Regions from separate parts of the Ruegeria sp. CF3 genome, predicted to be linked through region 1. Evidence: riboswitches for the same ligand, from Rfam matches in the RefSeq annotation. Region 1 holds a riboswitch; each other region holds the start of a gene.
What was found. Region 1 has a riboswitch for cobalamin ahead of ACR0KC_RS07960 (hypothetical protein). Riboswitches for the same ligand answer to the same signal wherever they lie in the genome.

Region 1 (2,197 bases):
ATTATGTCGCAACTGGTGGTTTATGCGTTGCAGGTTGGCGGAGGCACCTTGGCCTTGTCATCGATGCCCGGGCGCGGAGGCACTTATACCGAAGACCTCGATCTTATCGCAGACTGGAAGCCGGGACTTGTGATCTCGATGACGACTGAGGTCGAGATGATTCAGGATGGTGCGCGGAATTTTGGCGCTGATATTCAGGGGCGTGCCAGCAGATGGGTGCATTTGCCGATCGAAGATTTTGGCACGCCACCCAAAGAGATTTTGGACCGCTGGCCCCGCGTTGGCGCGACTGCCCGTCAGGCGTTGTCAGGTGGTGGCCGTGTGCTAGTGCATTGCCGTGGTGGCTGTGGCCGATCCGGGATGGTGGTTCTGCGTCTGATGGTTGAATGCGGTGAACGGCCTGAGGCGGCATTGAAGCGATTGCGTACGGTGCGTCCTTGCGCAGTCGAGACAAATGCCCAGATGCTTTGGGCCGTTGAACCGGCCCGTGTTCAAGCCGTTTGACGGCTTAGACACCAACATGTGGCGAGATTTCGCCACCGTTGTGCTGCACCAGAAGCGAAGCCTCAAGCATGGCGCAAGGAGGATTCCTTAGCAGGTCTGCGGGTAGGCTGCGGTACTCGGTTCCGAACATCATGTCTGCGTAGTCATCCAGCCGGCCGGTATCGATTTCAGGATCGGTTCCGCAGAATACACGTATCTGGTCGCATTGGGCGCGAAAGCGGGCGGTACATCCCTCTGGGCAGTGCGACAGGTCAATACTGCCTTCAATCTCAAACCCAGATTTTGTGACCGGTTTTGTGGTGGACATGGCCTGCGTCAGAGCCCGCGCCATTTGCGCCAGTGCGGGGCAGGTTGCCCCAGTACGTTGGCACACGGTCGCCGCGAATTCGTGCGTTTTAGTCTTCCAGATCATCAATGCGCCCTCCGCGCGCAGGGCGAGGGCGTGGCACAGGTTGGTCGGTGCAGAGCACGATCAAACCCGTCCCGGACACCCCGCCCGAGTTTCGGTTCTACATCTGATGGCAGGTCTCCTGACTTGCGGGTCATCGCTTTGCCGACCTTCCCAGCCTTCAAGGCCAGTGGTATCTCGGCATTGCTCTCCGCTTACAGTTGCGGGGGCAGTCTCGGACTAGGTTCTTTCCGGTTTTCTCCGTGCAGAACCGCACCGTGTTCCCTTTTCATCCCGGCCCGATTGGGCGCGAGAACCATCGCGACATGGCTATCGGCTGCGCCGTGCCCGAGTCAAGAAGATTGCGTCAGGCAAGTGACGTACGGTCCAGCCACGTCAACCTTGACTTGAGGCGCTTCGGGTGAACTGATCAGTTCAGTCGGTATTGGAGGGCACCATGTTGGACACGCAGCAGGCGGTTGTGACCGAGGATTTTCAGATCCCGTCCGACCCGGCAATGTTGTCGGCGCGGCTTTACCGTCCGGTTGCCGACCCCGAAAAGGTGGTCGTCATAAACGGTGCGACTGGGGTGCCGAGGGATTACTATCAGCACTTCGCCCGATGGCTCGCCGAAGAACAGGGCATGGCCTGCCTGACCTATGACTACCGGGATTTTGGTCACTCTTTGGTGGGTTCGCAAAAGCGGTCAAATGTCACCATGGCCGATTGGGCGTTGATCGACATTCCAGCCGCCCGGGCCGAGATGCGCCGACGGTTTCCACAGGCCAAGCTATGGAGCATCGGTCATTCCTTGGGCGGAATGTTTGGCCCGATCCAACCCGATATCGATCAGATCGACAGGATGATCTGTGTCTGTTCGGGTCTGGTAACGCTGGCGGATCACCCTTGGCCTTATCGCGCTTTGGCGGCGTTGTTCTGGTATGGTCACGCGCCGCTGGTGGTCAAGGCGCTTGGCTACCTGCCCGGACGGTTGGTCGGGTTTGGATCGGACCTGCCTGCCCAAGTCTATTGGCAATGGCGCAAATGGTGCACCGCCCCCAAAAGCTATGTGCCAGAGATCGGCACGACACTGCCCGCCGCCCGCTGGAAAGACTTGGGCAAACGTGTCGATCTGTTTACCTTCGCAGATGATGAAATGGTGCCGCCGGATGCTGTCTGGCGTCTTGCCGATCTCTATGGACCCAAAGCCGGGCGCCATCTGCTTGCACCAAGCGAATTAGGAGTGTCCAAGATCGGCCATATCGGTGCATTCGCAAGACGGAATGCGGCAGTCTGGCCTAGACT
Region 2 (2,197 bases), 610 kb from region 1:
TTCCTGCGAAAATGTCATTCTGGCAAGATATATGCGCCCTTTTGCAAAACTACTCACAAAAAAACTTGGGGCATTGTGGGTGGAAATTGAGACCATCGAGCCAAGAGAGCTCAGCCACAAGAACAATATGGTTCGCGAATTTCAATTTCGTCGGCCCGATCACACCCTCACGCATGCCTTCGCTCGGTTGCGAAACCGCTAGTCAGGCCGACGGTTTGTAACCTGAGCGTGGTTCTAGAGACATCGCTTTGCAAAAGAAGTTTGAACTAATGCAGAACGGCCTGGATCCTACGAAGCTACTTATTGCAACTGTCTTGGACACCAATCGCAGTGGCCATGCAGTTTTAGTTTATCGCTCGAGTGAAGGCGATTTGATTCTGGACAATGTCACCAACAGGATCAAATCTTGGAAGGAAACGAGGTATCTTTTCCTACGAATACAGGACCCAAATCACCCTGATCGTTGGGTACAGGTTTCTAGCGGCTAAAGACAATGTGGCGCGCCCTAGAGACGCGCCACAATAAAATTTTGGTCCTGCGACTACTGGTTGTTTCGCGGCAACCCAAGTTTAGGACACTGCTTCAAACTTTGGTCAAGCTTTCGCAGCGTTGTACAAACGCGGAGTCACCAGACCTGTACTGTTCAAACCGCGCATTGCCTTGGCTGCCGCAAGCACTGCCAGATCAGCAATCGGCTCAATGACGATTACCAGCATATAAGCGCCGCCAAAGGACAGAACCGACGCCATGGTTTCTGCGCCGAAACCCTGGCCGTAGAAGGCCCAGAACCCAACCCATGCGACTACTCCTCCCTGATACGTCGCACTTAGGGCAAGAGCTTGGCCATATTTGAGGTCAACATATGCTGTGCCGGGTGCGATGATGCGGCTGGCCAGTGCCTGTAGCGCAAATAGCGGCACCAGCAGAGTGGTCAGGTTGATGAAGTACTGCGGAAGATCGAACGGGGCAAAAAACACACCCTGAATCAGGAGACCAGCTGCCAATCCAAAAGCCGCGGGTGCAGCACCGAGAAGCAGAAACAGCGTCGACCCCAGGATGAAGTGGACTTCAGAGACACCAACCGGGAAATGCGGCAGGACTTCGAAGAAAAGGAAAACCCCAACGGTGGCGAGCACCGAGCGCATAACAAAAGATGCAGGTCCATTCGCACGCAATGTGGAAAACGTTTCTTTCGCTGCGTAAGTAGCCGCACCTGCGGCGGTAACATAGGAAAGCGCGATTTTGGCACCATTCACGATGCCCGGTTCGATATGCATGTTCTTTCTCCCTACCGCCTCACCCGGCGGCTTGTCAGGTTGAATCGACCGTAAGGCCGACAGGTTCAGTCTGGGCATAGCCCGGCGCTTTACGGCAGGTCTCCTGACTCGCGGGTGCTCGCTCCGCCAACCTTCCCGGTTCCATTACGAACCAGTGGTGTCTTGGCATCGCTCTCCGCTCACAGTTGCGGGGGCAGTTACGGAATTGGCGCCATTGAAAACACCGAACCGTATTCCCTTTTAATCCTTTTGGCTTCCGCCATCAGGAACCGAAAACAATTCACCGCTACAATGGCGGCTTCGCCTGTGTCAATTGTCTTTGCGAGCTATTCCAATGTAAACTCGACCGAAGCAGGATTCACGCAACCGGTCACTTGATCGACAGGGTAAACCAAGCGTTACCTGAAACCTCTTGAAGCTCTAGCTGCTAGAGGCTTTAAGATTCGGATTAATTCGCGATAGTGCGATCCAAATACGTTAAACTTGTGAACCAGGACGAGACCTATGCTTACAAGGCGCCATTTCATTCAATCCACCACAGCGCTGTTCTCGGCGTCTGCGGCCAGTCCATTGATCGCCAAAACCTGGCCAACCGCATCGCAGAAGACCTATTGGGACAGTCAGGTCACGCCAATTGGTTACGATCCAATGACCTCAAATCCGTGGGGTGTTCATGACCGTTTTTTACCAAGACGCGTCGCGGCAAATGATGGTTTGGTTCCAGGTGACATCCATGTGGATGCCGTCGCGCGCTATCTCTATCATATCGAAGAAGGCGGGACCGCAATGCGCTATGGCGTAGCGATCGCGCGCGGGAACCTTTACGAGCCCGGCACCTATGTTATCCGCCGAAAGGTCGAATGGCCACACTGGACACCAACCGCTTCAATGATCGAGCGCAACCCCGAATACGCGGAATT
Region 3 (2,197 bases), 190 kb from region 1:
GTGGCGACAAGCCTGCCCAATCGCTCATATTCATCGGGGACGTAGCTGGGAAACACATCCTGATCGACCAATACGAAATCGAACTCGTCGCTGAGTTGTGTGGTCCCCAGATGCGCAAGTGCCTCGGCGTCGATCAGCTTGGGGCCTGGCACGTCAAAAAGCTTGATCGCCATCCCGTGGGCATCCGATTTCCGGTCATCCAGATGCGCGCCGTTGGAAAAGCGAAGTGCGGCTGAATAGGCAGCGGGCTGTTCAAACAGGCCGTGACGGAACTGTTCTGGTAGATCGTTTCTGACAGTGAATGTTGCAGCCACGCACCCGTGACTGCGCCCATGCTGAGCCCTTAAGCGATGGCCTTTCCACCGTGCAACGGCCTCGAGATTGTGGTCAATGACATCATCAACAATATCCGGCGGCAATGCGTTTTGCGAAACATGTGTCAAAGAACCGTCTCCTTGGATAAACCCAGGCAATGATCAAACAGGGGCAAGGCGCTGACAAAGCTAAACCTCTAAATTTGTTCAGCTTACCTCAGATTGTCTAATTTCCAAACACACCAACTATGGACAGCCGTGGCCAGACAAATTCGGCGCGCAGCCCTACCCATTCGGTTGGTGCTTCGGACACGTGGTTGCCGGCGCTCGATCCTCGACCAGAGTTGGGCGCCTTCGACTTTATCATTGACGTGTCCGGTGTTCTCGGGCACTCAATCGATTGATGGTTCCCGGTGGTGTTGCCGCGGGATGAAAAGGGAATACGGTGAGGTTTGCCAAAAGGTGCCAATTCCGTAACTGCCCCCGCAACTGTAAGCGGTGAGCAAGGTCAAACAGCCACTGGTCCACAGGGTCGGGAAGGTTGGCCGAGCGCGGACCCGCAAGTCAGGAGACCTGCCATCAGATGTTTAACCAACCCGGGGCGGGGCGTCCTGGAAGGAGGCTTTGATGGCGCGTCAATCGCGTGTTTACATTGTCGGCAGCTTCCGCATGCGCTTGGAAACAAGTGGAGTGGACCATGCCAGATACGCCTGATCATTTCATTCTAGTCTGCGAAAGCTGCACTGAAGGGCTGCCCCTTGATGAAATTTGCGATGCGTTGACTGGGAAATTACCTCGCAGTTTTGCGATCCGCGCGTCGTCTTGCATGGCAGGCTGCGATAGTCCCAGAACGGTTGGGTTCCAGGCCGTAGGAAAGGCGCAATACCTTTTTGGTGGCATTCAGACCGCGGATGAGGTGCAGGCGCTGGCTGAGTTTGCAGCGCAGTATCGTGAAAGCCCGGATGGCTGGACAAATGCCACTGATCGCCCGCAGGCGTTGTCCAATAAAACCCTCTCGCGCATGCCGCGGATCGAACAGGGGGCATCGCAATGACGTTGCCACCCTTTCTGATTGCCGAAAACCTTGAGTATTATGCCCTTAACGGAGATGTCCTGTTGCAGGGCGTCTCGTTCGAGTTGGACGAGGGTTCCATTCTAGCCATCGCCGGCCCGAACGGGGCGGGGAAAACGACGCTTCTCAATCTGTTGTGCGGCGCTGAGCCGCTGGCACTTGGCGATGTTCGGATCAAAGGACGCAGTCTGAAACAGCTCTCCGCCAAAGAGCGTGCGCGCATGATTGCAGTGGTAGGTCAGCAGGAACTGCCCGATGGACGCTTGGCGTTACGCGATTATGTTGCGCTGGGGCAAATACCCATCCGTGCGGACCGCTCTGCCGAAGGCCACGCGCAAGAGCTGGACCGGATTTTAGACCTGACCGGTCTCGCAAATCTCGCGGACAAGCGCATGGCCCAACTGTCCGGAGGCGAACGTCAGCGTGCCCATATCGCGCGCGCTTTGGCGCAAAACCCTTCGTTGCTGTTTCTGGACGAACCGACCAACCATCTGGATCCTGATGCAAAAGGGCGGATGCTGTCTTTGGTCGCCGAGCTTGGGATCACCGTGGTCATGATCGTACACGATCTGGTCATGATCCCCGAATTCGCCACACACGTGGCGCTGATGAAATCGACCCGCATGATCGAGTTTGGGTCGGTGGACAAGGTGCTGACACCCGAAAGAGTCCGCGAAACTTTTGGCGTTGATTTCCTCTGCTTTCTCCACGAAGGCCGCGTGATCCCGGCGCTTGATATTCGAAGAACCACAGTCTCAACTTAGTCGAAGGAACACACTGAGATGAAATACATCTGGCCCGTGGCGTTGGC
Region 4 (2,197 bases), on a different contig from region 1:
TGGTGGTCAGGAATGGCAGGATACGTTCAAAAGTCTCACGATCACAGCCTGCGAAGATCGAGATATTACCCGTCGCTGCCCGGTGACATCCGCCCGAAACCGGGCAATCCACCGCTGCGCCGCCTCGTTCGATGACCATTGCGCCAAGGCGTTTGACTTCGGCTTCGTCGGTGGTCGACATTTCCATCCAGATTTTGCCAGGGCCGACCTCTGGCAACACTTCCTGCATCACCGCGTCCGAGGCCGCAGGAGAAGGCAAACAGGTTATAACAGCATCGCAATCGCGCATCAGCTGCGCCGGACATTTGGCGGCTTTGGCACCCTTGGCGACGAATTCGGTCACCAGATCCGGGTTCAGGTCATGAACCGTCAGATCGATACCGTTTCGTAGCAGCGATCCAGATAGCTTGCCCCCTACATTCCCCAGCCCGACAAACCCTACTTTCATGCGCGGTATCCTCCTGTTCGCATCTTGCTGCCATGCCAGCACGTCGTTGCAGAAGTATCATGCCGCCCAGCGACCCCGACAGGTCGCTTTTTATCCGCTTTTTCACGGATCGGCGCGACTCGCTTGACAAGCAACCCTGCCCTGCCGCATGTCCCTTTCGTTGGTGTCTGCGAGAGCAGATGAAAAGGGAATGCGTCAGCGGTTTTTGCCGTCAAACGCAGCCGCCCCCGCGACCGTGACCGGAGAGGGTGCCCAAAGCCACTGGCAGTATGGCCGGGAAGGCGGGACATCCGACAGAGGCCTCCTCTGAAATCCGCAAGCCGGGAGACCTGCCAACGCCCGAAGATGAAACCGGACGGGGTGTTCCGGTGTGGGGCTGTGATCGGCCCGCATGAAACCCCGTCCCCCACGAAGAGGATTTGGGGGGATGAGAGACATGACCGAGACCGCACCGGTCGAACTGCTGGTTTGCACTACCTGCCGTCGCGGGCTGCCTGTCGAGGATGACGCCCAGCGCCCCGGCACGTTGCTGCACAAGGCGCTTGAACAGGCGGGCCTGCCCGAAGGCATTACCTTGAAAGCTGTGGAATGCCTGTCGAATTGCGATGAAGGCTGCTCGATCGTGCTACGCGGAGGACCGGATCGCTGGACTTTCGTGTATGAGCATCTGAACGAGATCGACCATGTTGAAACCATCGTCGAAGGCGCAGCCAAATACCTCGCCACCGAGGACGGTTTGGTCAAATGGCGCGAACGTCCCGAACATTTCCGCAAAAACTGTGCGGCCCGCATTCCCCCGATTGGAGCCCTGAAATGAGCAATCTCGAGAAACTCCCCGTCACTGTGATCACCGGCTTTTTGGGCTCGGGCAAAACCACACTGGTGCGCCATCTGATGCAGAACCCGCAGGGCAAGCGTCTGGCGGTGGTCGTCAACGAATTCGGCGATGTCGGCGTCGATGGCGATATCCTGAAGTCCTGCGCCATTCCTGATTGCCCGGCGGAAAACATCATGGAACTGGCCAATGGTTGCATCTGCTGCACCGTGGCCGATGATTTCATCCCGACCATTGAAGCCCTGATGGCACTAGAGCCGCGCCCCGATCACATCCTGATCGAAACCTCCGGTCTTGCCCTGCCAAAACCGCTGCTGAAGGCGTTCGACTGGCCCGATATCCGCTCGAAAATCACCGTCGATGGCGTGATTGCTCTGGCCGATGCCGAGGCCGTGGCCGCTGGTCGGTTCGCTCCGAATGTCGAGGCGGTGGATGCGCAACGCATGGCAGATGACTCGATTGATCATGAAACTCCCTTGTCCGAGGTGTTCGAGGATCAGATTTCCTGCGCCGACATCATTCTGCTGACCAAGCCCGATCTGGCTGGCCCGGAAGGCGTTGCGAAAGCGAAAGAGATCATCGCCGCCGAAGCGCCCCGCCCCATGCCCGTGGTCGAAGTGGCCGAGGGTGCCGTGGACGTCCGCGTCGTGCTGGGTCTAGAAGCCGCGGCCGAGGATGACATGGACGCGCGTCCCAGCCATCACGACGGCCATCACGATCACGAGCATGACGATTTCGAAAGCATCATCGTTGAACTGCCCGAGCAAACCGATCCGATTGATCTGGTCGCCAAGATTGAACGATTGGCCAACGAGTTGAATATCCTGCGCGTCAAAGGCTATGCCGCCGTTCAAGGCAAGCCCATGCGCCTACTGGTTCAGGCCGTCGGTGCGCGCGTGCGTCACCAATATGAC

Region 2: another riboswitch for cobalamin. It lies ahead of ACR0KC_RS10690 (energy-coupling factor ABC transporter permease); the one in region 1 lies ahead of ACR0KC_RS07960 (hypothetical protein).
Region 3: another riboswitch for cobalamin. It lies ahead of ACR0KC_RS08895 (DUF1636 family protein); the one in region 1 lies ahead of ACR0KC_RS07960 (hypothetical protein).
Region 4: another riboswitch for cobalamin. It lies ahead of ACR0KC_RS14310 (DUF1636 family protein); the one in region 1 lies ahead of ACR0KC_RS07960 (hypothetical protein).

The regions. Positions count from the first base shown of each region.
Region 1 covers NZ_JBQFRK010000002.1:51,377-53,573, reverse strand. Annotated here, with positions in the region: gene ACR0KC_RS07965 (phosphatase domain-containing protein) at 4-504, shown strand; gene ACR0KC_RS07960 (hypothetical protein) at 509-916, opposite strand; cobalamin riboswitch at 1,008-1,227, opposite strand; gene ACR0KC_RS07955 (alpha/beta hydrolase family protein) at 1,350-2,197, shown strand, end outside.
Region 2 covers NZ_JBQFRK010000002.1:665,534-667,730, reverse strand. Annotated here, with positions in the region: gene ACR0KC_RS10695 (transglutaminase-like cysteine peptidase) at 249-488, shown strand; gene ACR0KC_RS10690 (energy-coupling factor ABC transporter permease) at 594-1,277, opposite strand; cobalamin riboswitch at 1,354-1,566, opposite strand; gene ACR0KC_RS10685 (L,D-transpeptidase) at 1,782-2,197, shown strand, end outside.
Region 3 covers NZ_JBQFRK010000002.1:238,551-240,747, forward strand. Annotated here, with positions in the region: gene ACR0KC_RS08890 (catalase family protein) at 1-443, opposite strand, end outside; cobalamin riboswitch at 702-909, shown strand; gene ACR0KC_RS08895 (DUF1636 family protein) at 1,012-1,368, shown strand; gene ACR0KC_RS08900 (ABC transporter ATP-binding protein) at 1,365-2,150, shown strand; gene ACR0KC_RS08905 (ABC transporter substrate-binding protein) at 2,169-2,197, shown strand, end outside.
Region 4 covers NZ_JBQFRK010000003.1:550,205-552,401, reverse strand. Annotated here, with positions in the region: gene ACR0KC_RS14315 (NAD(P)-dependent oxidoreductase) at 1-448, opposite strand, end outside; cobalamin riboswitch at 593-799, shown strand; gene ACR0KC_RS14310 (DUF1636 family protein) at 885-1,265, shown strand; gene cobW (cobalamin biosynthesis protein CobW) at 1,262-2,197, shown strand, end outside.